3 regions of the Shinella sp. NM-101 genome follow, and region 1 is predicted to be linked to each of the others. Evidence: riboswitches for the same ligand, from Rfam matches in the RefSeq annotation. Region 1 holds a riboswitch; each other region holds the start of a gene.
What was found. A riboswitch is a leader RNA that binds a small molecule or an ion and turns the genes downstream of it on or off. The one in region 1 is predicted to bind cobalamin.

Region 1 (10,558 bases):
CTCGCGCTTGTTGCAGGGGGTGGACGGGTCGTAGAAATAGGGGCAGCGGGTCCGCTGCAGCAGGTTGCCGCCGGTCGTCGCGGCGTTGCGCAACTGCGGCGAGGCGCCGGCGAGGATGGCGCTTGCAAGCAGGGGAAAGCGCGCCTCGATCCGGGCATCGTAGGCGACGGCGGAATTGCTCGCCAGCGCGCCGATGCGCAGGCCGCCATCGGCAAGCGCCTCGATCTCCTTCAGGGGAAGGGAATTGATATCGACGATCGCGTCCGGGTGCGCCACGTCGTATTTCATGAGGTCGACAAGGTTGGTGCCGCCGGCCAGGAACTGCGCCTGCGGGCTGGCGGCAAGCGCGGCCACGGCATCCGCGACGGTTTCGGCGCGGGTATAGGCAAAGGGTTTCATTCCGCCGCCTCCCGCCAGGAAGCCCGGCTCGAAAGCACATCCTCGATGGCGTCGGCGATGTTGGTATAGGCGCCGCACCGACAGAGATTGCCGCTCATCAATTCGCGGATGTCGTCGCGCGTGTGGGCATGGCCTTCATTCAGGAGCCCGATGGTGGAACAGATCTGGCCCGGCGTGCAGTAGCCGCACTGGAAGGCATCATGCTCGACGAATGCCTTCTGCACCGGATGCATCCTTTCCGGCGTGCCAAGACCTTCCACGGTGGTGATCGCAGCCCCGGAAAGGGTGACGGCAAGCTTGAGGCAGGCATTCATGCGCTGCCCGTCGATGACGACGGTGCAGGCGCCGCACTGGCCATGGTCGCATCCCTTCTTGGTACCGGTCAGTTCGAGGTCGCTGCGCAGGAGGTCGAGGAGTGTCGTCCAGGGATGGACATCCAGCGTATAGGGCGTGCCGTTGATCGTAACGGAGAGGGGACAGGTGGGTAGACGGCTTGCAGGAACGGTGTCCATCGGTTCTGTCTTTCATTGCGAGGATGGATCGCTAACGAGAGGCGCTGGGCTTTGTTCCTGCCGGGGCGGTGATGGACGCCGGCCATGTCGCCCGCAAGCCCGGGAATATCGCAGTCCGGCTTCGCCAGGCTGCGCGAATGCGTCGATGCAGCGGATGGAAGCTGTCGTTCAGGGTGCCGGCGATGTCGTTATCTCGCGGGTCATTGCGGACGATAAGTGGAATGCTGGGCCATTCAGGGTGCCATGCCGAAAGCCTCGGCATGGATAATTGGGAAGCCGGTGCGATGCCGGCGCTGCCCCCGCAACGGTAGCGGAACGAAATCTCGACGAATGCCACTGGCCGCCCGGCCGGGAAGGCGTCGAGAGTGTCCTCGAGGGACGGTTCCGAAGCCCGGAAACCAGCCTTGAAGCAAAGACTCGGCCGATTGCGGTGGGCGATCGAGAGGCGAACGGCGTTGTCTTGCAATCGCTCCGTTCCTTCCTCTCTCCACCCGTCGTCGGGAAACGATGCGCACCGCCGTCCGGCGGCTCGCAAACGTTGCGATCGCGATCCTGCCTGCCGAGGAGCGGGCAGGACGGCTTCAACCCAGGAGGAGACAGACTATGAGCAGGAACAGAGGCGTCGTCTACATGCGGCCCGGCAAGGTCGAGGTGCGCGACATCGACGACCCGAAGCTGGAGGCGCCGGATGGCCGGCGCATCGAGCACGGGGTCATCCTCAAGGTGATCTCGACCAACATCTGCGGCTCCGACCAGCACATGGTGCGCGGGCGCACGACGGCGATGCCGGGTCTCGTGCTCGGGCACGAGATCACGGGCGAGGTCATCGAAAAGGGCATCGACGTCGAGATGCTGGAGGTCGGCGACATCGTCTCGGTGCCATTCAACGTGGCCTGCGGGCGCTGCCGCTGCTGCAAGTCGCAGGATACCGGCGTCTGCCTCACCGTGAACCCGTCGCGCGCCGGCGGCGCCTACGGCTATGTCGACATGGGCGGCTGGATCGGCGGGCAGGCGCGCTACGTGACGATCCCCTATGCCGACTTCAACCTGCTGAAGTTCCCCGACCGCGACAAGGCGATGGCGAAGATCCGCGACCTCACCATGCTGTCGGACATCCTGCCGACCGGCTTCCACGGCGCGGTCAGGGCGGGCGTCGGCGTCGGCTCGACGGTCTATGTGGCCGGTGCCGGTCCGGTCGGCCTCGCGGCTGCCGCTTCCGCCCGCATCCTCGGCGCGGCGGTCGTCATGATCGGCGATTTCAACAAGGACCGCCTGGCGCATGCCGCCAGGGTCGGCTTCGAGCCGATCGACCTTTCCAGGAGCGACCGGCTCGGCGACATGATCGCCGATGTTATCGGCACCAACGAGGTCGACAGCGCCATCGATGCCGTCGGTTTCGAGGCGCGCGGCCATGCCGGCGGCGAGCAGCCGGCCATCGTCCTCAACCAGATGATGGAGATCACCCGCGCCGCGGGCTCCATCGGCATCCCCGGCCTCTATGTCACCGAGGATCCGGGTGCCGTGGACGACGCGGCCAAGCACGGCAGCTTGGCGCTGCGCTTCGGCCTCGGCTGGGCGAAGGCGCAGTCCTTCCACACCGGCCAGACGCCCGTGCTGAAGTACAATCGCCAGCTCATGCAGGCGATCCTGCACGACCGCCTGCCGATCGCCGACATCGTCAACGCGAAGATCATCGCGCTCGACGACGCGGTCCAGGGCTACGAGAGCTTCGACCAGGGAGCGGCGACGAAGTTCGTGCTCGACCCGCATGGCGACCTGCTGAAGGCAGCCTGACGGCATGATCGGGCACCGGCCGGCAAGGCTGGCCGGTGCCTTCCTTACCGCTCCGCAGTCGAAGGCGGCGTTTCATCGCCAGCAGGCTGCGGAGCTTCTTACATCCCGAACCGTTCGACCTGCCGCCGGATCTCCGCCATCGGCATGCCGCTGCCTAGCAGCACGGACAGGAGGATGCGGGCCTTCTGGGCGCTGAGGTCACCCGCGAAGATGACGCCGCCTTCGGCGAGCGTCCGTCCGCCGCCATTGCCGTAGATCGGCTTCACGCGCCCCCGCTGGCAACGGCTGGTCATGACGACCGGAATGCCCTGGCCGACGAGCTCTATCGCCGCTGCGGTCACCGGCGGGGTCGCATTCCCCCGGCCGAAACCCTCGATGACGATCCCCTTCACGCCGGCTGCGGCGGCAAGGCGGATGGAGCGGTCCGTGGTCCCGATCCCCAGCTTGACGATCTCGACGTCTTCCTCGACGCGGTCCGTTGAGATCGTGCCGGCGAGGTTGGGGCGTCGGTGCACGATCACGGTGTCCCCGTCGACCTCGCCGAGCTTGCCGTGCTCGCCGGACACGAACGTGTCGACGCGCGATGTGTGAGACTTCGTCACGTCGCGCGCGGCGTGGAATTCCTGCTCGAAGCACAGGAGCGTGCCGAGGCCGCGCGTGCCCGGAGCGCCGGCCACCCGCACGGCGTCCGCGATGTTGCGCGGGCCGTCGCTGTCCGGCGCGTCGGCGGCGCGCTGGGCGCCGGTGAACACGACGGGCTTGTCGCCGTCAACGAGCAGGTCGGCCATATAGGCGCTCTCCTCCATCGTGTCCGTCCCGTGGGTGACCACGACGCCATCCACCGCGGGATCGGCGAGGTGGGACGAGATTCTTCGGGCGAGCCTGAACGCATCGCCAAGCGTCAGGGCATAGCTGCCGGTTGTCATTAAGTCGTCCACCACCAGATCGAAGCCGTCCAGGGGATCGTGCAGTCCCGTGCGGAGCGCCTCGCCGCGAAGCTGCGCGGTGACATGCCCCGTGGCGGAATCCGCCCGCGAGGCGATCGTCCCGCCGGTGGTTATGAGAGCGATTCTGGGCATGTTGCACCTCTTCCCGGGCTGCCGCTCGGATCCGGCGGTTGAGCATCAAGGCATTCGGCAGCGACCCGCCGAGATCAAAGGCCGGCATTCCTCGCCGCGGTCAAAACGTAAGGCAAGGCTTACTCGAACCGGATTGCCTCAGCGACCGGCCCACCGGCGAAGACGAAAACGGTCTGCGATGGCTGGCGCGCCTGTGCCTTCGTGGCGAGGAACCGCGACGAGGCGGGCCGAAGCGCGTCACGCACCGGCCGCGCCCCGCAGCCAGAGCATGGCGTTCTCCAGGTTCGGCTCCGGCTCGGCGCGGTCGAGCTTGAGGTCGGCGGTGATGTGCTTGAGGTGGTGCGCCATCTCGTGGCTGGCCGCCTCGCCGTCGCCCCGCTCGATCGCCGCGACGATGGCGCTATGCTCGTCGCGCGGGCAGCCGGTTTCCGCCTCGGCATGCACGAGGATGGCAAGGCAGGTCAGCACCTGGAGCTCCGTCATGAGGCGGATGAGATACGGATTGCCCGTCATTTCCGCGAGCTTGAGATGGAACTCCCCGCTCAGCCGGACGAGGGTGGAGCGGTCCTGCCGCAGGCGGGCTTCGCCTTCCATGGCGATATGCTCGTGCAGCGCCGCCAGGTGCTCCGGCGTCCGGGTCTCGGCAATGCCGCGCACCATCGCGGGCTCGACCATCTCCCGGACGTGAAGCATCTTGCGGGCCTCGTCGCGGTTGGGAGAGGCGATGGTGCATCCCTGGTTCGGGGTCTTCTTGAAGACGCCGATCTCCGAGAGCTTGGCGATCGACTGGCGCACCACGGTGCGGCTGACGTCGAAGGCTTCCGAGAGCTGCGCCTCGGTGATCCGCAGCCCCGGGGGCAGGCGCTGCTCGAAGATCGCCAGGATCAGTTTCCGGGTGACCTCCATTTCCGTGTAGCCGTGGATCCTCTTCAGGCTGCCTGCGTCTTTACCGGGATCCGCCGCAGCCTTCCGGCCTGTTCCTTCCATCGATCACTTCCTCCGCGAGGCCGCAGCCTCCCCCAAATAAACGCCACGGTTTCAATCGTGCTGCACTTTTCTCATGCGGCCCGGGAAAAAGCAATTGACAAGCGACATTATTGAACACTCTATTGTATCCAATAATAAAAACAGAACGGGAAAAGCATCTATGACCGTCCGGACCGGTGCCGGCGATCGCCCTCCTGTGGAAAATGAACCGAAAAAGGGGAACAATATGAAAGACATGCTGAAATTCATCACGCTGGGACCCGTAAGCCGCCGGGCACTGCTCGGCGCAACCGTTGCGTTTGCCGTAGCCGGCACCCTCGCCAATCCGGTGCCGGCCTTCGCGCAGGCCGCGAAGGAAACCCTCCTCGTCGGCGGCCCGCGCACGCCCGAGTCGCTCGACCAGGAATATCCGCCGACGGAGGCCGTTCATGAAATGCGCCGCAACGTCTACGAGCGTCTGCTGACCTACGAGATGAAGACCGGCGACGACGGCGTTCTCTACGAGGACTTCGCGAAGATCACCGGCGCGCTGGCCGAAAAATACGAGGTCGCGGACGACTTCAAGTCGATCACGTTCCACCTGCGTCCCGGCGTCGTCAGCGGCGCGGGCAATACGCTCACCGCCGACGACGTCATGTGGTCGTTCGAGCGCGGCTGGAACCTCAAGTCGAACTTCCACTGGTACATGACGCAGATCCTCAAGATCGAGGACTTCGGCGCGGCCTTCGAGAAGGTCGACGACATGACGGTGAAGGTCAAGATACCCAACCCGTCCCCGCTGATCGCCAAGCTGTGGACCAACAGCGACCTCGGGATCCTCGATTCCAAGGTGATGAAGGAGAAGATCACGGACGATGACAAGTGGGGCCAGCGCTACCTCGCCACCGCCTCGGCCTCGTTCGGTCCCTATGTCGTCACCAAATATGCGCCCGGCCAGGAGGTCGTCTACCAGGCCAACGAGAACTACTATCGCGGCGCGCCGAAGCTGAAGCGGATCATCTTCAAGGAGATGCCGACCGCGGCGAACCGCGTCGCGGCCCTGCAGGGCGGCGCCATCGACGTGGCCGAGTACCTGTCGCCGCGCGAGCTTTCCCAGGTCGAGAAGATTCCGGGCGTGACCGTCGACAAGGTCTTCGGCAACTACATCCACCGCGTCGAGATGCAGAACGAGATGAAGCCCTTCGACGATCCGCGCGTTCGCCAGGCCCTCAACTATCTCGTGCCGCGCGACGAGATATCGAAGGCCGTCTATTACGGCACGGCGCGTCCGACGAAGAGCCCCATCTCCGAAATCTACCCGGCCTTCACCGACGAATACTTCACCTATTCGCACGATGTCGAGAAGGCCAAGGCGCTGCTCGCCGAGGCCGGCCATGCCGACGGGTTCGAGACGGAGCTCGGCTACCGCACGGGCGATCAGCTCGAAGAGGAGATCGCCGTCATCCTGCAGACGGCCTTCGCGAAGGCGGGCGTGAACGTGAAGCTGTCGAAGCTGCCGGCCTCCACGCTCGTCGAGCGGTACACCAAGGGCGAGATCCCGATGTACTTCTTCCGGGACATGGCGATCGTTCCGGATGCCGCCTATGTCGCGAACCTCTGGCTGAACAGCAACTCGCTCATCAACTACTCGCGCTTCAAGAGCGAGGAGGTCGATAGCCTCATCAACTCGGCCCTGACGGGCGTCGACGAGGAAAAGCGCCTCGCCGACATGAAGCGCGTGCAGCAGATCACCATGGAGGGCGCTCCCTGGGTGTTCCTGTTCAACCCCGGCTACCAGCTCGCCACGCGCTCCAACGTGAAGGGCTATTCCTGGTACACGCCGAACGGCAACGCCTGGTTCGACTTCCACAAGGAATAGGCCGGTCCGGCAACCGGCGGGCGGGAGCAATCCCGTCCGCCTCCCTTTTCCCGAGAACAGGAGAGGTCGGAATGTCTGTTTCCGGTGCCTGGCAACGCCTTCCGAGGCCGTTGCGGATCGTCCTTTCGCGTCTGCCGATGATCGTGCCGCAGATGCTGGGCGTGATCTTCGTCACATTCATGCTTGTGCGCCTTCTGCCCGGCGACCCCACGCTGCTGATGCTCGGCAACATGGCAACGCCCGAAAGCATCGCCAACCTTCGCGAACAGCTCGGCCTGAACGGAACGCTCTGGGAGCAGTTTCTCAGCTACATGGGCAATGTCATGCACGGCGATCTCGGCATTTCGCTGTTCACCTCCAACCCCGTCGCCACCGACCTCATGGACCGCGCCCCGGCGACGCTCGAACTGATCTTCTACTCCATGCTGCTGACGCTGGCGGTCGCCGTCGTCGTGGCGGTCATCGCCGTCGTGCGGCCCGGCGGTATCATGGACTATGTCAGCCGCTTCTATGGACTGGCGGCCGGCGCGATCCCCGATTTCTGGGTCGGCCTGCTCCTGATCTTCTTCCTGTTCTCCCTCGCCGGCATCGCCCCCGCGCCGTTCGGCCGCATCGATCCGCTTCTCGAGGCCCCGCCCGCCATCACCGGCTTCTACACCTTCGATAGCCTGCTGGCGGGTGATTTCGACGCGCTCGTCTCCTCCTTCGGCCGTCTGGCGCTGCCGGTCCTGACGCTGACGCTCGTCAATGCCGGCGCGCTGATGAAGATGACCAAGACCACCTTCGCCGACATCTGGCGCAGCGACTTCATCCGCCACCAGCGGGCAAGCGGCCTTCCCGAACGGGTCATCGTCCGCAACGCCCTGCGCAACAGCCTGCCGCCCATCATCACGCTGGTCGGCTTCCTGATCGGCTTCCTTCTGGGCGCTGCCGTCCTGGTGGAGACGATCTTCTCCTGGGGCGGGCTCGGGCAATATGCGGTCCAGTCGGTCATCAACTCCGATTATCCGGCATTGCAGGGCTTCGTGCTGCTCGCCTCCGCCTTCATCCTTCTCGTCTATCTGGTCGTCGACATTCTCTACGAACTCGCCGATCCGCGCATCCGGGTATGAGGGGCGGCATGACAAAGATCCTCGACTTCTTCCGCTTCACCTCCCGCAATCCGGCGGCCCTCATCGGCGTCGTGCTGTTCGTCCTCCAACTCCTCGCCATCGTCTTCGCGCCGTGGCTCGCCACGCATTCGCCGACGACGGCCGATCCGATCGCCTCGCTCCAGCCGCCCTCGGTCGAGCACTGGCTGGGCACGGACGTCTCGGGCATGGACATCTATTCGCGCATCATCTTCGCCACGCGCATCAACCTGCTGATCTCGGTCACCGCCGTCGCGGTCGCCTTCGTCATCGGCGTGCCGATCGGCCTGCTCGTCGGCTACTACCGCAACTGGCTGAGCTCGCTGACCATGCGTGTCTTCGACTTCATCCAGTCCTTCCCGGTCTTCGTCCTCGGCATGGCGCTCGTCTCGGTCATGGGGCAGGAGATCTGGAACGTCGCGATCGTGCTGGCGGTACTGTTCATCCCGGTCTTCGCCCGCCTCATCCGGGCCGAGGTGCTGTCGCTGCGCGAGCGTCCCTTCATCGCCGCCGCACGGTGCAGCGGGGCCACCGATGCGACGATCATGTTCCGGCATATCCTGCCCAACGCGCTGACGCCGTCGATCGTGCAGGTCTCGATCAGCATCGGCATGGCGATCCTTCTGACCGCGGGCCTGTCCTTCATCGGCGCCGGCGTGCGCATGCCCGTGCCCGAATGGGGGCTGATGGTCTCCGTCGGTTCGCAACAGATGATCCTCGGGATCTGGTGGGTCTCGCTCTTCCCCGGCCTTGCGATCGTCTTCTCCGTCCTGAGCTTCGCCCTTCTGGGGGATGCGATCCGCGAATACTTCGATCCCCGGAGGGAGAGAGCATGATGGTTCAGCCGCAGACAACGCCGCTCATCGACGTCAAGGGGCTGACCGTCGCCTTCAACGGCGTCCCCGCCCTCCACGGCGTCGACATCACCCTGCGCTCCGACCAGGTGCTCGGCATCGTCGGCGAGACGGGTGCGGGCAAGTCCGTGCTCGCCAGGGCGCTGATCCGCCTGCTGCCGGCAAATGCCGAGATCGTCGCCGGCGACATAAAGGTCGCCGGACAGTCGATTGCCGGCCTTTCCGACGAGGAGCTTCGCCGCCTGCGCGGCGGCGAGGTCGCCCTGATCGGCACGGATGCCAAGGCGCTTCTCGACCCGGTCCGCCCCGTCGGCGAGCAGGTCGCCGACGTCCTGCAGGCGCACAGGCGCATGGGGCGCAAGGAAGCGCTCGCCGCGGCGGTCGACCTCTTCACCAAGGTCGGCATCGTCGATCCGGCGCAGCGCGCCAGCGCCTATCCGCACCAGCTCTCCGGCGGCATGGCACAGCGCATCATCATCGCCATGGCGCTGATCGCCGGGCCGAAGGTCATCCTCGCGGACGACGCGACGCTCGGCCTCGACGCGACGATCCAGGTACAGGTCCTCGACCTCCTCGTGGCGCGCTGCCGCGAACTCGGCATGGGTGCGCTGATCATCACCCACGACCTCGGCATCGTCGCGCGCTATTGCGACCGCGTCGCGATCATGCGCAACGGCCGGATCGAGGAGGAGACGACCACGGCCGCCTTCCTCGAAGGCCCGTCGACCGCCTATGGGATCGAGCTCCTGGCGGCAGCCAGGGCCCGGCCCGCGCCGATGGCGAAGGCCGAGCCGGTGGCCGCGGGGCCGTCGGCCGCGGTCGAGCGGCCGGCCATCGAGGTCTTCGATCTGCGCAAGCACTTCCAAACGCCCTCCGGCCATGTCGTGCGCGCGGTGGACGATGTGAGCTTCACCATTCCGCGGGGAGAAACGCTCGCGCTCGTCGGCGAGAGCGGCTCGGGCAAGACGACCGTCGGCCAGTGCCTGGTGCGGCTCCTGGGCGCCGATGCCGGCCGGGTGAATTTCGGCGGAACCGATATCCTGGCGCTGTCGGACGCCGCGTTCCGGCCGGTGCGCAGGAACATCCAGATGGTCTTCCAGGAGCCCTATGTCGCGCTCAATCCGCGCTGGCGGGTGGAGGATCTCGTCGGCGAGCCGCTGGCCCTCGACCGCACGATCACCAGCGCGGCGCTGCGGCGCAAGCGGGTCCTGGAGATGCTCGATCTCGTGAGGCTGCCGGCAAGGCTGGCCGCCGCCTATCCGCACCAGCTCACGGCGGGCGAGCAGAAGCGCGTCGGCATGGCGCGTGCGCTGGCCACGCGGCCGGAATTCGTCGTTTTCGACGAACCGACGACGGCGCTCGACATCCGCGTCCGCGCCCAGATCATCGACCTGGTGCGCGACCTCCAGCGCGACATGGCGCTGGCGACGCTCTTCATCACCCACGACCTCAACTCGGTCCGCTCGCTGGCCCATAATGTCGCCGTCATGCGCTACGGCAAGATCGTCGAGATGGGCGAGACGGAACGCATCTTCTCCGCGCCGGAGCACGACTACACCAGGATGTTGCTCGGTGCGGAACTGCCCATCGAGGAATTCGTACCCGAACACAAGCAGCAGGGGAGACAAGCGTGAGCGACTATGTCCTTGTAACGGGCGGCATCGGGCTGATCGGCAACGCCGTGCGCCGGCGCCTCGAGGATCGCGGCGACAAGGTCGTCGCGATCGACCGGGTGGCCGCGACGATCGACGGCCGCGAGGTGATCGAGTGCGACGTCACGGATGCGCACGGCCTGCACGCCATCGCGCGCCGCTATCCGATCCGCGCCATCGTCCATTGCGGCGCCTTTTCCGGGCCGATGGTCTCGCCCGACCATCCGATGCAGATGATCCGCGTCAATATCGGCGGCACCGCCAATGTCGGGGAGCTTGCCCGCATCCTCGGC
Region 2 (10,558 bases), on a different contig from region 1:
GGGCGAGCCCCGCCTGGATCGTGCCGGCATCGGCACGCAGGTGCATGTCGGGATAGGTAAGGTAGCGGCCGAGCGTCTGGAAGCTCGCCGCCTCCTGCGAGGTCACGCCGACATGGCGCATATGCACCTGCGAGCGCGTCCAGGCATGGATCATCTCGTGGTTGAAGCTGTCCGGGTGGCGGTAGCGGTCGACGGCCGCGTCAACTTCGGCCCGGCTCGGCGCCGCGATGGTCCAGAAGATCACCTTGACCTTCTTGCCGGCCGGAACGCGCACGACGCGGCGCAGCGCGATGACCGGATCGAGCGTGAAGCCGTCCGTGCCGGAGAGCTGCGCGCCGGGGTCGAAGGCGGCGGCCGTCGCCAGCGAGCGGCCGCGGCCGATGAAGCGGCGGCGGTCCGTCTCGATCTCGGTGCGGCGCGAGGGACCGGCATTGTCGACGATGAGATGGGCGATCGCCATGTCCGGTTCGTTCGGGTGGCGCTTGCGCCGCTCCGCGCGCACGACGTCGCCGCGCTTGCCGATCTCGGTGCGGATGAACATCTTCGAGAAGAGCGGGTGGGCGCTGTCGGCATCGTCGGTCGAGATGACCGGCTCCATGTAGGAGGTCACCTCGATGAAGCGGTCCTCGGTGCCCGTGTTGAGCAGCGTCAGGCGGCGGCCTTCGGCATCGTGCTCGGTGGCGACGATGCACTCGACCTCGCTCGTCAGCGTGCCGACGGTCTTGAGGAATTCCGCCTTGTCGTCGCCGAACTGCGTCTTCGTCTCCTCGCCCTCGATGCGCTTCGGCTCGGCGGTGGCGGACCACCATTCGTTCGTCGCCGTGTCGCGCAGGAAGAGGAAGGAGCCCCAGCGGTCTTCCGTCGGATCGGGCTTCCAGCGGGTGACGGCCTGGCCGTTCCAGCGCGAATAGCCCGCGCCCGTCGCCGTCAGCATCACGGAATAGTGCCCGTTCGACAGGAACACGGCCTCGCGCTCGCGCGCGACCGGATCCTTGAAGATGCGGATTTCCGGGCGCAGCAGGTCGGCCTGCGTGCTGCCGACGGTCTCCGGCTCGCGCTTGGCGTTGATGACCGGAATGTCGCGCGGCGCCTTTTCCTGCAGCAGCAGCTCGGCCGCCTCGATCACGGGATCCGAATGGAAACGTTCGCGCAGCGCGCCGTTGAAGACGACATTGGCGACGGCGGCGATCGACATGCCGTGGTGGTGCGCCATGTAGTTGCGCACGACGGCGCAGGTCTTGCCCTCCGGCACGCGGGTCGGCGTGAAGTCGACGGCGTCGTGGAAGCCGTAGACGCCGAGCGCGCCGAGCTTGCGCAGCCGCTCGAGGTTCTCCAGCGCCGCCTTCGGGGCATATTGCGTGGCGAGCAGCGAGGCATAGGGCGCGATGACGGCGTTCTGCCCGAGGCCGCGCTTGAGGCCGAGCGTCGGCACGCCGAAATTGGTGTACTGGTAGGTCAGCTCGTGGTCGCGGGCGTTGAAGGCCGCCTCCGAGATGCCCCAGGGCGTGCCGAGGCGGCGGCCGTGGTTCATCTGCTCGACAACCACCAGGTTGTTGGTCTGGTTGAGGATGCCGCCCTGGCGCTCCTGCATGACGAGCGGGGGCATGAGGTATTCGAACATCGAGCCCGACCAGGAGATGAGCGCCCCGCGCGAGCCGACCGGAACGACCGGCCGGCCGAGCTTGTACCAGTGCTCGGTGGGCAAATCCCCCTTGGCGATGGCAAAAAGGCTGGTAAGGCGGGCTTCGGAGGCGAGCAGGTCGTAGCAGGCTTCGTCCAGCTCGTTCGTCTCGACGCGGTAGCCGATGGACAGGAGGCGCCTCTCCGGGCGGAACAGGAAGCCGAAATCCATCGAGAAGGCGATGTCGCGCGCCCGGTCGCGCAGCACGACGAGCCGGTCGCGCAGCGCCTCGATGCTGCCGAGGTCGAAGACGCTGTCGGCGATATGCGCCTCGCAGGTCGAGACCAGCGCGCCCGCCCAGTGCACGACCTCTCCGCTCTGCGCCGACTTGATCTCGTGGTCGAGGTTGACGATGAGCTTGTTGACGTCGCGCGCCAGCACCGCAAGGTTGATGACGCGGATGGAGGCGAATTCGTGCTCGCGCTTGACGGCGGCGAGCGCGTTGTGGAAGCCGTCGATGCGCTCCTTGATGAGACGGCGCAGCGGACGCACGGTCTTGCGGTCGTCCGGAAGCTGCTTCAGCGTCTCCGAGAGGATCGAGGCGACGTCGCCGATGCCGTCGAGGCTGCCCTGGAGATGTGCCGAGGGGGCTTCGGCCCATTCGCGGCACATGGAGGAGACGGCGATAAGGTGGCCGGCGAGGTTGCCGCTGTCGACCGCCGAGACATAGCGCGGGCCGAGCGTTTCCAGTGTGTTGGTGCGATACCAGTTGAAGAGGTGGCCGCGGTATTTCGGCATGCCGTCGACGGTTGAGATGGTCTGCTCGAGGCGGCGGACCGTTTCCTCGAAGCTGACCCAGCCGAAATCGCGCGCCGAGATGACCGAGAGCAGGTAGACGCCGATATTGGTGGGCGAAGTCCGCTCTGCGAGCACCGGCTGCGGCGTTTCCTGGAAATTGTCCGGCGGCAGGAAATGCTGCTCGGCGGTGACGAACTCCTCGAAGTAGCGCCATGTGCGCCGGGCGAACTTGCGCAGCTCGGCCGAGACGTGGTCGGACACGACGAGCTGGTCCTCGGTCTCGGCCGTCTGGCTGACATACCAGGCGATGACGGGCGAAAGCATCCAGACGAGGGCGAAGGGAACGCCGATGAAGGGCAGGCCCGTCTTCGAGACCATGGCGAGCGCCACGGAGAGAACGGCCAGCGCCGGGGCCTGCCACATCGACTTGTAATGGGCGAGGATGCCGCCGCGCGCCGCGCTGTCGGCCTGCGCGGCCGTGCGCCATTCCAGCATCAGCCGGCGGCTGACGAAGGTGCGGTAGAGCGAGCGCACGATCGCATCGGCCATCAGCGCCGCCGAATGGGCGATGAAGGCGATGCGCAGGGCCACCTGCGCATTGGCCGCGCGGATGTCGGAGAAGACGCGGTGGACATGGGCGCGCGCCACGATGTCGTTGCGGCGCGGCATGATGCCGGAGATCAGCGACAGCGTCGGGGCGACGAAGAGCAGGAAGATCAGCACGAGCTGCCAGACGAGCGCCTGGCGCGGCTCCATGTAGTACCAGCCCATGACGGAGGCGACGAGCCAGCCGATCGGGATGAGGCTGCGGCGCAGGTTGTCGTACATCTTCCAGCGGCCGAGCATGGAAATGCCGCTCGACGGGCTGAAGAGATAGGGCAGGAGCTGCCAGTCGCCGCGTGCCCAGCGATGCTGGCGCGACGTCTCGACGCCGTAGCGGGTCGGGAAGTCCTCGACGAGTTCGAGGTCCGTCACCAGCGCGCAGCGGGCGAGCGAGCCTTCGAGCAGGTCGTGGCTGAGCACCGCGTTCTCGCCGATCCGCCCCTTCACCGCCGCCTCGAAGGCGTCGACATGGTAGAGGCCCTTGCCGGTGAAGGTGCCCTCGCCCACGAGGTCCTGGTAGACGTCGGAAACCGTGAAGACATAGGGATCGATGCCGCGGTCGGCGGAGAAGATGCGCTGGAAGGTGGACGCCTCCTTGCCCGTCGTCAGCGACGGCGTGACGCGCGGCTGGAGGATGGCGTAGCCGGCGACGACCTCGCCCGTCGCCTCGTCGATGACGGGGCGGTTGATCGGATGGTGCATCTTGCCGACGAGCTTGGTCACCGCGTCGCGCATCAGGCGCGTGTCGGAATCGAGCGTCATGACGTATTTGACGCCCGCCGGCACGACATTGGCGCCCGGCAGGAAGGTCGTGTCGCCGTCGCCGCGCAGGAGCAGGTTCAGCTCGTGCAGCTTGCCGCGCTTGCGCTCCCAGCCCATCCACACGCCTTCCGACGGATTGTAGAGGCGGCGGCGGTGCAGGAGGTAGAAGCGCATGCGCCCGTCATAGGCATAGCGGGCGGAAAGCGCGGCGATCTCGCGCTTGGCATAGTCGAGGACCTCGAGGTCGGCGGGCGTCTCCTCGGACGGGCTGTCGGCCCAGTCGCTGATGAGGGCGAAATAGATCTCGCCGCGCGGATTGGCGAGGTAATGGACCTCGAGGTTGCGCACGAGCTCGTCGACATGGTCGCGCTTGGAAATGAGACAGGGCACCACGAGAAGCGTGCGCGCATCCTCGGGAATGCCGTCCTTGAATTCATAGCCGACGAGCCGGGACGGCGTGACGAAGAACGTCACCAGCGTGTTGAAGAGGCCCGTCGCACCTTCCGAGGCCGGCAGCGCGAAGAGGACGAGCATGATCAGCCATGCGCCGTTCGGAATGTCGAGCTGGTCGAGGAAATAATAGACCGCGACCATCGCAAGCAGCGTCAGGGCGATGTTCGGGCCGGCAATGGCGAACCAGTCCAGCTTGCGGGTGAGGCGCACGATGCGCTGGACGAGCGAGGGGCGGTAGCCGATGCGCCTTTCGAGGAGCTTGCGCTTCTTGCCGACGAGGAAGGCGCCGACATTGGCCTCGTAGTCCGGGTCGTCGGCATGGGCGGCGGCGTCTTCCGCCGTCATGGCAAGCGCCGTCTCGGTGACCTCGAGCTCGGTCTTGCCGGACCGGCGTGCGAAGCGCTCGATCGTGTTGCGGTACTTGTTGCGCGAGCCGAAATCGAGGTCGCTGTAGTCCGAACGCTGGCGCAGCGCCTCGTCGAGGCGGCTGACGCTCTCGAACCAGACAGGCCATTCCGTGTCGTCCACCGTGCGCAGGCTCTTGATGAGCGAGCTCATCGTGACATTGCCCGAGGAAAGGCGGTTGTTCTCCGCCACGATCAGCTCTTCCAGGTCGCTGCCGCGGCTCTCGATCTTGCGCTCCAGCCACTGGAGCACCGCGCCGGAGGCCTGCAGGCCGTCGCGCAGGCGGTAGAGGAGCTGGATGACGAAGGTGTTGTCCTCGACGAAGCTCTCCATCGAGCGCAGATACGCGATGCCCTTCTCCGGATCGTTGAGGCGGATCAGCTCGTCGGCCACCTCGTTCGCCTTGAAGCGCATCTTGCGCGAGCGCTCGACGCGGCTGGAAATGCGCCGGAGGTTTTCCAGCAGCACGAAGCGGACGAAGGAGGGCAGCGCCCACAATTCGCCGATCTTCAGCGCGTCGACCTTCTGGAAGCCCTGGACGAAGGCCGTCAGGCTCTCCTCGGAGATGCTGCTGTGCGTATGGGCGACATAGAGCCAGGCGAGCGCCAAGGTGCGCGGGATCGCCTGTCCGTCGACCTCCATGGTCGGAAGCTGGCGCAGGAAGCGCCGGGGGAAGTCGCGCCGGACCTCCTGGATCGCCTCCTCGATGACGTAGTAGTTGTCGAGCAGCCATTCGGCGGCGGGGGTGATCTGCGCGCCGGCCTCCACGTCCTTGGCCGTCGCCTGGTAGACGCGGAAGATCTCCTTCTCGTTCTCCTTGTGCCGGGGGCGGAACTCGAAGGGCTGGTAGCCCGGCAGGGACACGGTCCTGTCGTGCGCGAGCGCCTCGCCGCATGCGGCGAGCTCCTCCAGCGTCAGATAGGTGGCGCGGATCGAATCGTTGTAGTCGATCTGCTTTGCGTCGGCATCGCGCGGGGCTTGCGGCGTATTTTGAAGGGGCATGTTTCTGATTCTGGATCCGGCCATGTTGAGCCATCCGGCGGCGGCCTTGGCGCCGGAGGGTTTTTCGCGGACAGGCTTCTTCTCGGCGCCGCGGTCAGCCATGACACCGGACCGCGCCCTCATGGCGCCTCACGGATCGATATGGCTCAAGCGACACGCTGATGGGCATCCTGGCCGCGTGGTGCATGAAAACGGCATTTTTTAGCCGTAAGGACAGAGACTTGCAACATGTCAACAGGACCGGACGGCGCAGCATGAAGCCCTCATCTGCGGTTTTGGTGAATCGCCCCTCCCCGACGGGGCGAGCCTGAACAGGATGCAGGCGGAAGCGGAAATGCGCGGGGACAACAAAAGTTCCCGGCCTCTCTCGATAAGGCACGCCATTGACTTGGCCGGCCCGTGGCGCCAGTCTGCCGGCGTCAGGGTCTTCCGAGTCGAAAACGGCCGGAGGCTAAGAGGGAAGCCGGTGCGATGCTCCGAAAGGAGCGCCAAGGCCGGCGCTGCCCCCGCAACTGTGAACGGCGAGCTGCTGTCGATCGATGCCACTGGCGCGAAAGCACCGGGAAGGCGCGGCAGAAGCGACGACCCGCAAGCCAGGAGACCTGCCCCGACAGTTCGTAACGTCCATGGGCGGGGTGTCCCAAGGGTGCGCTTGCTCGCCGTCGGCGAATTCCAGCAGCGTGCGTCCGGCCATCCCCCAATTCCGATTGGGGAAGAAATGTCTCTATTCATCGAAAACCAGCCTTCCGGCAACGGGAAGCCGGAATCCGTCTTCATCTCCTGGCTGCTCTGGCAGCCGCGCGGCGCGGACCTCGCGGTCGAGGCGCTGAAGGAGGTGCAGAAGCTTTCCCGCTATGAAAACCCCGATCCGGACATCGCACGGCTCAAGGCCCTGTTCGCCTCGCTCGCCGGCGCGAACGGGCCGCTGCACTAGGTCAATCGCATAAAGACATATTGACATAAAGATACGTTTATGTGAATTCCGGCGTGATATGTTGCGCACCGGAGGGCTTCGCCATGGCCAATTCTCACCTGGATACCCTGTTCGGCCCCGAACTGCCGAAACGGGACGGAAGCGAGATCCGCGCCGCCCTCGAAGCCGCCGCCCGCCAGCGTATCCTCGTGCTCGACGGCGCGATGGGCACGGAAATCCAGACGCTGAAGCTGGTGGAGGAGGATTTCCGGGGAACACGCTTCGGCGACTGCGCCTGCCACCAGCAGGGCAACAACGACCTGCTGACGCTGACCCAGCCGGGCGCGATCGAGGACATCCACTACCGCTATGCGCTCGCCGGCGCCGACATCCTCGAGACCAACACCTTCTCCTCCACGTCGATCGCCCAGGCCGACTACGGCATGGAGGACATGGTCTATGAGCTGAACCGCGACGGCGCGCGCCTTGCCCGCCGCGCCGGCCTGAGGGCGCAGGAGAAGGACGGCAGGCGCCGCTTCGTCGCCGGCGCGCTCGGCCCGACCAACCGCACCGCCTCCATCTCGCCCGACGTCAACAATCCCGGCTACCGTGCCGTCACCTTCGACGACCTGAGGCTCGCCTATGCCGATCAGGTGCGCGGCCTCGTCGACGGCGGCGCCGACATCATCCTCATCGAGACGATCTTCGACACGCTGAACGCCAAGGCCGCGATCTTCGCCACGCGCGAAGTGTTCGAGGAAAAGGGCATCGAGCTGCCGATCATGATCTCGGGCACGATCACCGACCTGTCCGGCCGCACGCTCTCCGGCCAGACGCCCGAGGCCTTCTGGAACTCGGTGCGCCATGCCGCCCCCTTCTCCATCGGCCTCAACTGCGCGCTCGGCGCCAATGCGATGCGCGCCCATCTCGCCGAAATCGCCTCCGTCGCGCAGACCTTCGTCTGCGCCTACCCGAATGCCGGCCTGCCGAACGCCTTCGGCCAGTATGACGAGAGCCCCGAGGAGATGGCCGCGCAGATCGAGGGCTTCATGCGCGACGGCCTCGTCAACGTGGTTGGCGGCTGCTGCGGCTCGACGCCGGACCACATCCGCGCCATCGCCGGGGCCGCAGCCCGCCACAGGCCGCGCGAAATCCCCGACATTCCCCGCCACATGCGCCTTTCCGGCCTCGAACCCTTCACGCTGACCGAGGCCATCCCCTTCGTGAACGTCGGCGAGCGCACCAACGTCACCGGCTCGGCGAAATTCCGCAAGCTGATCACGGCCGGCGACTACGCGGCCGCGCTCGACGTCGCGCGCGACCAGGTAGCGAACGGCGCGCAGATCATCGACATCAACATGGACGAGGGCCTCATCGATTCCGCCAAGGCGATGACGGAATATCTCAACCTCATTGCCGCCGAGCCCGACATTGCCCGCGTGCCCGTCATGATCGATTCGTCGAAATGGGAGGTGATAGAGGCGGGCCTGAAATGCGTGCAGGGCAAGCCGCTGGTCAACTCGATCTCGCTGAAGGAGGGCGAGGAGGCCTTCCTGCACCACGCGAAGCTCGTGCGCGCCTATGGCGCCGCCGTCGTCGTCATGGCCTTCGACGAGAAAGGCCAGGCCGATACGAAGGTGCGCAAGGTGGAGATCTGCACCCGCGCCTACAAGCTCCTGACCGAGGTCGCCGGCCTTGCCCCCGAGGACATCGTCTTCGACCCCAATATCTTCGCCGTCGCCACCGGCATCGAGGAGCACGACAATTACGGCGTCGACTTCATCGAGGCGACTGCCGAGATCACCGCGAGCCTGCCCCACGTCCACATCTCCGGCGGCGTCTCCAACCTCTCCTTCTCCTTCCGCGGCAACGAGCCGGTGCGTGAGGCGATGCACGCCGTGTTCCTCTACCACGCCATCCAGGCGGGCATGGACATGGGCATCGTGAACGCCGGCCAGCTCGCCGTCTACGATACGATCGAGCCCGAGCTGCGCGAGGCCTGTGAGGACGTGGTGCTGAACCGCGCGCCGAAAGCCGGCGGCACCGCCACCGAGCGCATGCTTGACATCGCCGAGCGCTTCAAGGGCGCGGCCGGCAAGGAAGCGAAGGAACGGGACCTTGCCTGGCGCGACTGGCCGGTGGAGAAGCGGCTGGAACACGCGCTCGTCAACGGCATCACCGAATTCGTGGAGATCGACACGGAGGAGGCGCGGCAGAATGCCGAGCGCCCGCTGCACGTCATCGAAGGCCCGCTGATGGCCGGCATGAACGTCGTCGGCGACCTCTTCGGCGCGGGCAAGATGTTCCTCCCGCAGGTCGTGAAATCGGCCCGCGTGATGAAGCAGGCCGTCGCCGTGCTGCTGCCCTACATGGAGGCGGAAAAGCGCGCCAACGGCGGCAGCGGGGAACGCGAGAGCGCCGGCAAGATCCTGATGGCGACCGTCAAGGGCGACGTGCACGACATCGGCAAGAACATCGTCGGCGTCGTGCTCGCCTGCAACAATTACGAGATCATCGACCTCGGCGTGATGGTGCCGGCGACGAAGATCCTCGAGACGGCAAAGGCGGAGAAGGTCGACATCATCGGCCTTTCCGGCCTCATCACCCCCTCGCTCGACGAGATGGTGCATGTCGCCGCCGAGATGGAGCGCGAGGGTTTCGACATCCCCCTCCTCATCGGCGGGGCGACGACGAGCCGCGTGCATACGGCGGTGAAGATCCACCCGCGCTACGAGCGTGGCCAGACCGTCTACGTCACGGACGCGAGCCGCGCCGTCGGCGTCGTCGGCAGCCTGCTGTCGGCGGAGATGAAGCCCGGCTATGTCGAGACGCTGAAGGCGGAATACCGCAAGGTGGCCGATGCCCATGCGCGCAGCGAAGCGGAAAAGCAGCGCCTTCCCCTCGCCCGGGCCCGGGAAAATGCCTTCCGGGCCGACTGGTCGGCCTATGAACCGAAGACACCGTCCTTCCTCGGCACCCGCGTCTTCCAGGATTGGGACCTTGCCGAGCTTGCCCGCTACATCGACTGGACGCCCTTCTTCCAGACCTGGGAACTGAAGGGCGTCTATCCGAAGATCCTCGACGACGAGAAGCAGGGCGTCGCCGCCCGCCAGCTCTTCGCCGACGCGCAGGCGATGCTGGAGAAGATCATCGCGGAAAAGTGGTTCACGCCGAAGGCCGTCGTCGGCTTCTGGCCGGCCGGCACCGTCGGCGACGACATCCGCCTCTTCACCGACGAGGCGCGGGGCAAGGAGCTCGCCACCTTCTTCACGCTCCGCCAGCAGCTCTCCAAGCGCGACGGCCGGCCGAACGTGGCGCTCTCCGACTTCGTCGCGCCCGTCGACAGCGGCCGGAAGGATTATCTCGGCGGCTTCGTCGTGACGGCCGGCATCGGTGAGATCGCCATCGCCGAGCGCTTCGAGCGGGCGAACGACGACTACAACTCGATCCTCGTCAAGGCGCTGGCCGACCGCTTCGCCGAAGCCTTCGCCGAGCGCATGCACGAAGTTGTCCGCAAGGAATTGTGGGGCTATGCGGCCGACGAGACCTTCTCGCCCGGCGAGCTGATCGGCGAGCCCTATGCCGGCATCCGCCCCGCGCCGGGCTATCCCGCCCAGCCGGACCACACGGAAAAGACGACGCTTTTCCGCCTGCTCGACGCGGAAAGGGAAATCGGCGTGACCCTGACGGAAAGCTATGCCATGTGGCCCGGCTCCTCCGTCTCCGGCCTCTACATCGCCTCGCCCGAAAGCTACTATTTCGGCGTCGCCAAGGTGGAGCGCGACCAGGTGGAGGACTATGCGCGTCGCAAGGACATGGCGGTCCCGGAGGTGGAGCGCTGGCTCGGCCCCGTGCTCAACTACGTGCCGACCACCGTGCGGGAAAACGCGGCCTGAGGCCTCAGGCCGTCGCGAGGTTGAGCAGCAGCACCATGGCGTAGCTGGCGGCGACCAGCAGGCCGAGCGAGAGCACGACCGCCACTGTCACCCGCGGCCCGGCGC
Region 3 (10,558 bases), on a different contig from region 1:
CGGTTGTTGTCGGGGTCGATGGTGACGAGGCGGATCGCGCCGTTGCCGCCGTTGCTGCCCTTGCTCTCGTCGCCGTTGCCGGTGATCTCGCGCGACACGCCGTTCTGGTAGTTCACCAGGAACTGGAAGACCGGCTCGCCATACTGGTTGTAGGTGATGTCGGTTTCCGCGCCGTCGCCGAAGATGTGGCCGGAGAAGGTCATGACGATGTTGGGATAGCGGGCGAGCAGCTCGCGCGAGACATATTCGCCGTCATTGGCGCCGGCCTGGTCGGTGCGCATGCCGTAGTCGTAGCCGGCGCCCTCGTCGTAGAGCGGCAGGGCGAGGTTGTCCTGGCGGCCGGCATAGCTCGTCAGCGAGTGGGTGGCGAGCATCACGCGGTAGTCCGGGTGGGCCTCGATCACGTCGCCCGCCCAGCGGATCACGTCGTCGCGCGGGCCGAATTCCAGCGAGATCGACAGCCATTTCGTGCCGTCGGGCGCGGTGAACGTGCTGTAGGTGTTGCGCGCGCTCATCAGCTCCTGGTCATAGGAGCCGCCGAACGTGTCGGGGTTGGTCGCCTTCTGCTTGTCCGGCGAGAAGCGGCTGTCGAGATAGTTCGACGAGTGATTGGCGGCGTTGCCGCTGCTTCCCTGGTCATGGTTGCCCGGCAGGAGGGCGTAGGGGATCTTGCCGTCCAGCTTGCGCAGGGCCGCCTCGGCGATGTCCCACTGGCTGGACTGGTTGGTCTGCGTGATGTCGCCCACATGGGTCATGAAGACGATGTTATGGCTGTCGCGGTTGTCGACCAGCCATTGCGTCATGTCGGCGAAGAAGTGCTTGATGCCGTCGTTCGACGTGTAGTCCTGCGTGTCCGGGAAGACGGCGATCGTATAGGCGTTCGGCCCGGCGACGCGCACGCGGAAGTCGTCCGTCACGGAATTGCCGGCCGCGTCCGTCGCGGTCACGCGGACATCCGAGTGGCCGAGTTCGGCGAAGTCGAGCACCAGCTTGTTGCCGTCGGTCAGGGTGGCCGTCACGACGTCGCCGTTCTTGTTCTGGACGGTGTAGGTCAGGCCTTCGCCCGAGAAATGCTGGGAAAGGTCGATCGTGGCGTTTTCCGCATCCGGGGTGACCATCATGTCCTTGATGGCGACGGTCTTCACGACCGCGTCCGGATCGGTGGTCGGCTCCTGGCCGACCTGCGGCACGCCGGCGGCGTCCGGCGTCGTGGTGGTCGGCGTGGTGCCCTTGCCCGAAAGCGTGCCCTTGCCGAATTCGGCTGTCACGGAACCCTGGCCGAAGCGGAATTCCGTGCCGTTGTGCTGCAGCGCGTCGGACTTGAAATCGTCCGGGACGATGCCGCCGGGACGGGCCTTGCCCAGCACGGAAAGCTCATCGCCGGACAGCACCTTCTCGATGAACAGGAAGCTGCCGAGATAGCCGGAGGAGGTTTCGCCGTCATTGTCGGAGAAGATCAGGAAGCCGTTGGACTTGTCGATGGTGAAGCGCGCGGCCAGCGAGCCGGTCATCTTCTGCGCGGCGATGAATTCGCCGTTGACGTATTTGCTCATGGTGACGGAGCCGTCGCTGCCCTTCTCGATCGTGAGGCCCACGCGGTTCCACGCATCGAGGTTGGCGGCACCGCGATAGTCGCTGTTGATGCCGAGGCCGAAGCTGCCGCCGGCGACATTGCCGAAGATGTCGGCGTCGCTGCTGTTGGAGGTGTCCGTCTGCAGGAACGGGATCCAGCCGCTCGACGTGCCGGACGACGGGAAGTACACGTCGTAGACGAGGCTGTAGGAGGATACCGTGCCCGTGCCGCCCGGCGTGACCAGCAGGCCCTGCTGCTTGCCGAGGCGAGGGATGGAGAGGAGCCAGTCGTCGGAAGACTGGATCGGCGTTGTGAGATTGGTGGAGGACGTCATGTCGGCCTTCTCTCTGAGGTGAAACGGGGTCGGCTCGATGCCGCGCCTTACCGTTAGAGAATGGCCTTGCAGGCCGAATGACAGTTCCTTAACAAATCGTTTACCGGCCATAGCGATTTCCGATGGCTGCCATCGGATTCGTCATCTGCCTGTCAGCATCCGCCCGAATATTCCCATCCGCGGCCCGAACGGCCCTCGTTCTGTCAATAGAAGCGGATGCGATGTCGATTGCGCAATTGAAAGCCTTCCATGTCGTCGCGGTGTGCGGTGGCTTCTCCCAGGCCGCCCGGGACATGGCGATAAGCCAGTCCACCCTGTCGGCCCATGTGCGCGACCTGGAGGCCGCCTGCGGCTTCAACCTTCTCGAACGCCGGGCGCGCGGCGTCTCCCTCAGCTCGAACGGCGAGCGCCTGCTGGAGATCACCACCCGGCTGTTCGCGGCAGAACGCGAGGCCAATGCCTTCCTGCGTGGCGAGGCCGGTGCGAGCGGCGGTCACCTGCGCGTTGCCGCCGACGGCCCGATCCTCGCCCTGCCGATCCTCTCGCACATGAAGAGCGAGCGTCCGAAACTCACATTCTCGCTGTCGATCGATAATTCCGCACGCGTCATCGAGCAGGTCATGGACTATCGCGCGGACGTCGCCATTACCGCGCGTGTGCCCAATGACCCGCGGCTTTTCGGCAAGCACTTCCTCAGCATGCGGCTCGGTCTGTGCGTGCCGCTGGATCACCCGCTCGCCGGGGAGCAGAGCGTCACCATGCGCGCGCTGGAAGGCCTGTCCTTCGTCATGCGCGAACGCGGCTCGCGCACCCGCGAGGTTTTCGAGAAGAATCTCGCGGGTCACGCCATTTCCATCGAGCAGATCGTCGAGATTTCCTCAAGGGAAGGCGTTCGCGAAGCCATCGCCAACAGGGTGGGATGCGGCGTCATCGCCGATCTCGAACTCGGCAATGACAACCGCCTCGCCTTTGTGCCGATCGAAGACGCCCACGAGATTATCGACGAATACGTCATCTGCCTCGCCGAGCGCCAGCACCTTCCGCTGATCCGCGGCTTCATCCACGCGGCGGCCGCGCTGCACTCCGCCCGCTGAGGCCGATCGCGATCCTGCCGCGACAATGGGCGCCATCCACGCAATCTCCATGAAACGCACACGAAACCGGGATACTCGAATGCGAGCATCCGGCGGGGTGCGGTGCCGGCAGCGAGCCGGCCAGACGAGGAATGGCATGATGAGACCGTTTCAAAGAGACAGCAGCGCCAGATATCCTGTATCGATCCGCATCCTGCACTGGCTGCGGGCCATCCTGATCCTCGGGTTGATCGCCTGCGGCTGGTACATGACCGGACGCGCCGAGGACGACCCGACGGCCGCGATCCTTTATCCCAACCACAAGCAGTTCGGCGTGCTGGCCTGGCTGCTGGCGCTGGCGCAGCTTGCCCTTCGCTGGCGCTACCGTGCGGTTCTGCCGCACGCGCCGGACGCCCTCAAGCCCTGGGAGAAGCGCCTGTCCCACATCACCCACCGGCTGATCATCGCCTTGACCATACTCACTCCGCTGCTGGGCTACGCGATGTCCAGCAGCCTCACGGACGGCGACGGCGTGCCTTTCTTCTTCCTCTCGCATGTGCCGGAGGTCCTGCCGAAGAACGATACGGCCTTCGCGGTGTTCCAGGCGCTGCACGCCTATAGCGCCTATATCCTGCTGGCCTGCGTCCTCCTGCACATAGCCGGCACCGTGAAGCACCGGCTGCAGGACAGGGGCGGTCCGACCGACGTGCTCCCCCGCATGCTTTGATGCGGGCGAACCATGATCGCGGCCCGGTCCCGTGAACCTTCGGCGACCGGCGGCGCGTCGGTGTTCTGACATCCTCTCTTTCATCCCGTTTCGGCCGGCCCGATCCGGCGGCCTTGCAAGCGCCGATGCTATTCGCTACGGGATGACGGTCGGTTTCCGGAAGGGACTAAGAGGGAATCCGTGGCCAAAGACGGCCAGCCAAACGGAACTGCCCCCGCAACTGTAGGCGGCGAGCTGAACTCGGAAAATCCACTGGGCCCCGCGCCCGGGAAGGTCGAGGAAAGCGACGACCCGTCAGTCAGGAGACCTGCCGACGCAGATGACCAACCGAGCGGGTCGGCTCGGGCGGGCTTGTGATCGGCGTCCTGCATTTCGATCCTCGGCCTTCCTTCGTCCCGCCAACATTGCAACGGAAGGGATACGATGTTGAGGTTCACGACGGCGTTCATCGCCACTTTCGCCCTGGCGCCGATGGCGTTCGCGGCCACCAGCTATCCGCTGAAGCTGACGAGCTGCGGCCACGAGGTCACCATCGAGAAGGCGCCGGACAGCGTCGTCAGCGTCGGCCAGAGCACGACCGAGATCCTCTACATGCTCGGCCTCGCCGACAAGGTGAAGGGCACCGCGCTGTGGATCAATCCCGTCCTGCCCGAATTCGCCGAGGTCGACAAGACGGTCGAGCGCCTCGCCGACAATGCGCCGAGCTTCGAAAGCGTCGTGGCAAAGAAGCCGGAGCTCGTCGTCACCGCCTACGAGTGGATGATCGGTCCGCAGGGGGCGGTCGGCACGCGCGAGATGTTCGATGACGCGGGGATCGCAAGCTGGATCATGCCGACCGAATGCGTCGGAAAGGACAACACGCAGAGCATGGACGGCGCCCGCACCAGGCTGTTCGACACGGCCCTGCTCTACCAGGGCATCACGGAACTGGCCGAGATCTTCGACGTCTCCGAACGCGGCGAAAAGCTGGTCGCCGACCTCAGGTCGCGCGAGGAGTCCGCGGTCCGCAAAGCCAAGGACCTGAACCTGCCCGAGGACGTTTCCGGCGTGTTCTGGTATTCCTCCGCCGACATCGAGATCGACCCCTATGTGGCCGGCCTCAACGGCGTGCCGGGCTGGATGCTCTCCAAGCTGGGCGTGAAGAACGTCGTCACCTCCGAGGAGGAGTGGCCGACGGTGGGCTGGGAGACCATCGCCACGGCGAGGCCGACCTTCATCGTCGCGGCCGAAATGAACCGCCGTCGCTTCCCCGCCGACGACATCGCCGTCAAGCGCGAGTTCCTGACCACCGATCCCGTCGCGAAGGAGATGGAGGCGGTCAGGCAGGATCGCATCCTCACGATCGAGGCGAATGCGATGGACCCGTCGGTTCGCGCGATCTTCGCGCTGGAGAAGCTGTCGAACGCGCTTTCCGGGTTCGGTCTGTCGAAATGAGACAAGGCGCTGCGGTCCATGGCCTCGGGTGGCTCTTCTGGCTGGCTCCGGCCGTGCTGGCCGCAGCGCTGCTGTTTGGAACGGCGGTCGGCGAGACGCGCATCCCGCTCGCCACCGTCTTCGACGTCCTGGCGACGAAAGCGGGCTTCCTGGACCGTGCGATCGATCCCATCGAACTCAGCGTGATCTGGCACTATCGCATGTCGCGCGCGGTGGTGGCGGCCTGCGGCGGCGCCAGCCTCGCCCTGTCCGGCCTCATCCTCCAGGCGCTCTTGCGAAATCCGCTGGCCGAGCCCTATCTCCTCGGCATTTCGGCTGGAGCCTCCACCGGGGCCGTCGCCGTCACCGTCGCCGGTTTCGGCGCGGGGCTGCTCAGCATGTCGGCCGGAGCCTTTGCCGGCGCCATCACGGCCTTCGTGCTGGTCGCGCTGCTGGCCCGCGCCGCGGGCGGCGGAACCGGCATGCGCGGCGCGGCGGTGATCATCCTTGCCGGGATTGCGGGATCGCAGATGTTCAACGCCCTGACGGCCCTTATCATCGCGCAGTCGGCAAGCGCCGAGCAGGCGCGGGGCATAATGTTCTGGCTGCTGGGCAACCTTTCCGGCGTGCGCTGGCCAGACACCTGGCTGGTGCTGCCGATGACCCTCGCCGGGCTCGGCATCACGTTGTGGCATGTCCGGGCACTCGACGCCTTCGCCTTCGGCGCCGAGAGCGCGGCCGCGCTCGGCATCGACGTGCGCCGCACGCAGGTCGTGCTGATCGGAACGGCGACGCTGGTGACGGCGATCATGGTCTCGGTCGCCGGCGCCATCGGCTTCGTCGGGCTCGTCGTGCCGCATGCCATGCGCATTCTCGTCGGCGCGCGCCACAGCCGGCTGGTGCCGGCGACGGCACTCGCCGGGGCGGTCTTCCTCGTCGTCTCCGATGTCGTCTCGCGCATCGCCCTTCCTGGGCAGGTCCTGCCGATCGGCGTCGTCACCGCGCTGGTCGGTGCGCCGGCCTTCGCCTTCATCATGGTCAGGGGAAGGCAGCGATGACCGACAGGCCCGTACTCGAAGCGGCCGGCGTCGCCCGGATGGCCGGTGGCCGCCCGATCGTTTCCGGCATCGATCTCGGCGTGCGCGCCGGCGAGACGCTCGGCCTGATAGGACCAAACGGCTCGGGAAAATCGACGCTCCTGAACATGCTGGCCGGGCTCGTCAGCCCGAGCCGGGGCGAGATCCGCCTCGCCGGCCGGCCCATGGCGCGCCTCAGCCGGCGCGAGGTCGCGCGCTCCATCGCCTTCGTCGCCCAGCAGGCCGAGACGGGTGAGCGGATTTGCGTGCGCGATGCGGTCGAGCTCGGCCGCACGCCGTGGCTCGATGCGCTGCGGCCGTGGGGCCGCGAGGACGACGATGCCGTGAACGCGGCGCTCGAGGCCGTCGATATGCAGCACATGGCTCGCCGCGACTGGGCGACGCTCTCGGGCGGCGAGCGCCAGCGGGTCCATATCGCCCGCGCCCATGCGCAGAAACCGCAGCTCCTGCTTCTCGACGAGCCGACGAACCATCTCGACATCCACCACCAGATCGCCATTCTCGACCTCATCGGAACGCTCGCGGTGACGACCGTCATCGCCCTCCACGACCTCAACCACGCACAGCGCTGCGATCGATTGCTGGTGATGAAACACGGGCGATGCGCGGCCCTCGGGCCGCCGCACGAGGTGCTCACCGCACCGCTGATCCGCGAGATCTTCGCCGTCGAGGCCGAACTCATTCCCCATCCGTCCGGCGGCCGGCCGGTCTTCGCCTTCCAACGCCTTGCCTGAAAGGACACTCCATGCTGCTCCGACTGACCCTTCTTCTCGGCCTCCTCGCATCCCCGGCCGTGGCCGAGACCTTCGAGGTGAAGATGCTCAACCGCAACGCGACGGGCCCGATGCCCTTCGAGCCCGAATACCTCGTGATCAAGCCTGGCGACACGGTGAAATTCCTCGCCACGGACCCCGGCCACAACGCCGCCACCATCGCCGGCATGATCCCCGACGGCGGCAAGAAGTTTGTCGGCAAGATCAATCAGGAGATCGAGGTGACGCTGAGCGAGGAAGGCATCTGGGGCATCAAGTGCTCGCCGCATTTCACCATGGGCATGGCCATGCTGATCCAGGTCGGCGATACGCCGGCCACCGAAGCCGACCTGCCGGCGGACCTGCCGCCCGCCGCCCGCAAGCGCATGATCGAGATCCTCGCCCGGCGCGACGCCGCAAGGTGAGCGCGGCCGGACCCGGGGGTCTCTCCAATCGTTCGGTCAAGGACGACATCCGCGACTACTGGAGCATCCGCGCCGAAACCTACGATCTCAGTCCCGGGCACGGGCAAATGGACATGCGCGAGGCGCAGGCATGGCGAGACCTGATCCGTGACCATCTCGGCCACGGCGAGGGCCGCCGCGCGCTGGATCTCGGTTGCGGCACGGGCACGATGTCGCTGCTGATGCAGGCCGCCGGCTTCGACGTGACGGGCCTCGACTTTGCCGGGCCGATGCTCGAGCGCGCCCGCCGGAAAGCGCAGGAGGCCGGCGTCCCCGTCACGTTCGTCGCCGGCGACGCCGAGCATACGCTCGAGCCCGAAGCGCAGTACGACGCGATCATCGCGCGTAACCTGCTGTGGACCCTGCCGGACCCCCGACAGGCCGTCGGCGAATGGTGCCGCATCCTGAGGCCGGGCGGGCGGCTGCTGGTCATCGACGGCGATTTTGTCCGTCAGAGCAGGATCGAGCGCCTCATGCTGCTGCTCGACGGGATATTCGGCAAGATTCGCGACGGTCATAGCCTGCTGACCGTGGCGCAATGGGAGGAGCACGGCCGCATCATGGCGCGCCTGCCGTTTCACCGGGGAATGCGGGTGGAGGATGTGGTGGCCTTGTTCGCGGGAGCCGGCCTCATGGAGCAACGTCGCGATGGCTTGCAGGGCATACGTCGCGGCAGGGGCCTGCACCTTGCCAGCCGGGCAGGCGCCATCGCATGGAGCCAGCACCGCTTCGCCGTTTCCGCCTGCAAGCCGCAGGAGGGACATATCCGCGAGAGGGTGTCTGACGGCATCCGCGCAGCAACGGACCCTTGGAGCCGGCCCCGCCGGGAAAACGCCCGTTCCTAGACTGCTTCCGCTGGCAGGGCGAACGCGCCCATACGCCTCGGCCCTGCCGGTGACTGTTATCCGGCGTCTGGCTGCTTCACTGCCAGTCCATCCGGTCTGCGCACGATTGCTATACACGAGAAACCGCGGTGAAGGCTGGCCGCCTCGCTCGTTCCGCCTTGCAGCGCCGCGATCTCGGCAGCGACCCCGAACAGATCCGGGCGCGGCTTGACATGATGCCAGCCCAGCCATGTGCGAATGACGTGCTTCGTCCATGAAGGCAGGCCCGCCATGTCGCCGAAATCGACGACATGCAGTTCCCCTCCCGGCGCCAGAAGCTGCGACGCCCTGAGGAGAGCGTCCCGCCATTGCGGGATCATCGAGACGGCATACGAAATGAAGATGCGATCGTAGCCATGGTCCCGCGCCGTCCGGAAGCTTGCTTGCGGATCGAAGGTGACGGCATCCGCGCGGGCAAGGCGCACCCTGTCGTGCAGGCGGGTGCGCGTCACGGCGCTACCGGCAGCCGCCAGCATCTCGCCCGATATGTCGATGCCGTGAAAGCGCGCATGCGGATAGGCCTGCGCCGCCTTCACCAGATTGCGGCCGGTGCCGCAGCCGATCTCCAGCACCGTGCCACCCGCCGGCACATGAAGTCTCTCCAGCATCCTGTCGCGACCGAGCAGGTAGTATTTACGCGTCGCGTCGTAGAAGCCGAAGCGTCTTTGCAGCCGATAGATGCGATCCATCAGCGCACCGTGGTCGAGCGTCGCCGTCATGACCGATCCTTCAAAACCAGAAGATGGAAACCGCCATAGATGGACGAGCGGTCGCGGGCGTGAAGGGCCAGCGATTCCTCGCGCCGGTAGTCCCAGCGGGCCAGGAGCTCCGGCACCACGCGACCTTCCAGCAGGTTGGCCGGCGCCGCGGTGCGGAAGATGACGCGGGCGCCGGCAGCGGCGGAACGGGTAATCTCGCTCCATAGGCCGTTCAACTGGGCGTCGGACATCCAGTCCTGCGCATCGAGCAGCACGACGCGGTCGACGCAGGCATCCGGCTTTGCCGCCAGCCATTCGGTGATCGAGATGTTTTCCACGCCCAGGCGTGCGGCCCGGGCGCGCACGGTCTCGAAATTTCCGCGCTGGAGGTAGGGCGGCAATGGCGCGCTCTGGTCTCGCCCGTATCCGCGGCCGAAGGCCTGCCAGGCGAAGTAGTTCTCCGACAGCGGAAAATCACAGGCGAGCCGTTCCAGCCGCTGGCGCAGAACCGAGGCCATGCTGCCGTCACCCGCCAGAACGTCATATTGCTGCGGGGGAATGCCGAGCCCGAACAACGAGGATTTTCGCCGCGTCATCCACCGCACGAAACGCTTGTCGAACAACGGCGCGATCATCGTGTCGAAGAGCCGGCGCTGTTCGTCCTGGTCACGCGCCTCGAGCAGGAGACGCGGATTGACGCCATAAAGCCGGGCCACCCGATGGCCCCAGCCGATGAAATGGCCGAGGAGGCCATGGCGGTAGAGATGGCGGCGGAACATGGAGATACGCCGCCGGCCGGTGAGGCCGCGCCCGTCCCAATAGGAACGGCTGGCCTCGTCGAGAACCGGGCGGATGAAGCGCCTGTAGTCCTCCAGGTTCTCCCGGGCATCGGCCAATGCGTAAAAACGGTGGAAGCTCTCGTAGCTGGGAAGGGTTTGAAGTGCCGCCAGCTTCAGCCGGTTGAAGGCTATATGGGCAGGATTGAGATCGACCGCCTCGATACGGCCGGGGTCCGCCAGAAGATAGGAGAATGCGTTGCAGCCCCCGGAGGCAATGGTGACCACGGTCTGGCCGGGCTCGATCGCCAGAGCATCCATGTCGACTTCCGGGTCTTCCCAGATCTGCGCATAAACCAGCTTCTGGAACAGGCGAGCGAAGAAATACTCGGCGATCCCCTCGCGGGTCAGCGGCGCGCTGCGACGCACGGCCTCCCGCAACCGCCGGGCCGGATTGAGGTGATATTCCGGCTCGAATTCTTCACGCGGCTGCCGGTGCACAACCGCATCGCATCCGTTCTGTCGCTTCAGCACCGTCGTCATGCCGCACTCCGTTGGAGGATCATTCGGGGATTTGTCGTGATATACGCGGGCAACTGGATGGCACGCTCGCTCCAGCCATAGCCACTGGTGCGGCGCCGCCGCGCTAGCTCCGGTGGAAAGAGACGCGGCGCTAGAGCATCGGGGCGGGAACCTGGGGCATACGCTCGGCGATGAAGTCGTCCAACCGTCTTTCCTCGATCTCCATATAGACCTCTTCGCCGAAA

Region 2: linked by a shared signal. The riboswitch ahead of L0976_RS12230 (hypothetical protein) and the one ahead of fdhA (formaldehyde dehydrogenase, glutathione-independent) in region 1 are both predicted to bind cobalamin.
Region 3: linked by a shared signal. The riboswitch ahead of L0976_RS20705 (ABC transporter substrate-binding protein) and the one ahead of fdhA (formaldehyde dehydrogenase, glutathione-independent) in region 1 are both predicted to bind cobalamin.

What each region holds. Positions count from the first base shown of each region.
Region 1 is NZ_JACBFT010000003.1:115,549-126,106, forward strand. Features, by position in the region: gene L0976_RS07600 (xanthine dehydrogenase family protein subunit M) at 1-399, opposite strand, end outside; gene L0976_RS07605 ((2Fe-2S)-binding protein) at 396-911, opposite strand; cobalamin riboswitch at 1,131-1,333, shown strand; gene fdhA (formaldehyde dehydrogenase, glutathione-independent) at 1,515-2,705, shown strand; gene L0976_RS07615 (asparaginase) at 2,804-3,784, opposite strand; gene L0976_RS07620 (GntR family transcriptional regulator) at 4,022-4,771, opposite strand; gene L0976_RS07625 (ABC transporter substrate-binding protein) at 4,998-6,629, shown strand; gene L0976_RS07630 (ABC transporter permease) at 6,701-7,741, shown strand; gene L0976_RS07635 (ABC transporter permease) at 7,750-8,595, shown strand; gene L0976_RS07640 (ABC transporter ATP-binding protein) at 8,592-10,247, shown strand; gene L0976_RS07645 (NAD(P)-dependent oxidoreductase) at 10,244-10,558, shown strand, end outside.
Region 2 is NZ_JACBFT010000005.1:169,667-180,224, forward strand. Features, by position in the region: gene L0976_RS12225 (GH36-type glycosyl hydrolase domain-containing protein) at 1-5,644, opposite strand, end outside; cobalamin riboswitch at 6,050-6,269, shown strand; gene L0976_RS12230 (hypothetical protein) at 6,363-6,578, shown strand; gene metH (methionine synthase) at 6,662-10,453, shown strand; gene L0976_RS12240 (YeiH family protein) at 10,458-10,558, opposite strand, start outside.
Region 3 is NZ_JACBFT010000012.1:114,204-124,761, forward strand. Features, by position in the region: gene L0976_RS20690 (Ig-like domain-containing protein) at 1-1,907, opposite strand, end outside; gene L0976_RS20695 (LysR substrate-binding domain-containing protein) at 2,129-3,001, shown strand; gene L0976_RS20700 (cytochrome b) at 3,138-3,707, shown strand; cobalamin riboswitch at 3,841-4,037, shown strand; gene L0976_RS20705 (ABC transporter substrate-binding protein) at 4,131-5,141, shown strand; gene L0976_RS20710 (iron ABC transporter permease) at 5,138-6,178, shown strand; gene L0976_RS20715 (ABC transporter ATP-binding protein) at 6,175-6,951, shown strand; gene L0976_RS20720 (pseudoazurin) at 6,963-7,394, shown strand; gene L0976_RS20725 (methyltransferase domain-containing protein) at 7,391-8,278, shown strand; gene L0976_RS20730 (class I SAM-dependent methyltransferase) at 8,335-9,036, opposite strand; gene L0976_RS20735 (DUF3419 family protein) at 9,033-10,334, opposite strand; gene L0976_RS20740 (hypothetical protein) at 10,465-10,558, opposite strand, start outside.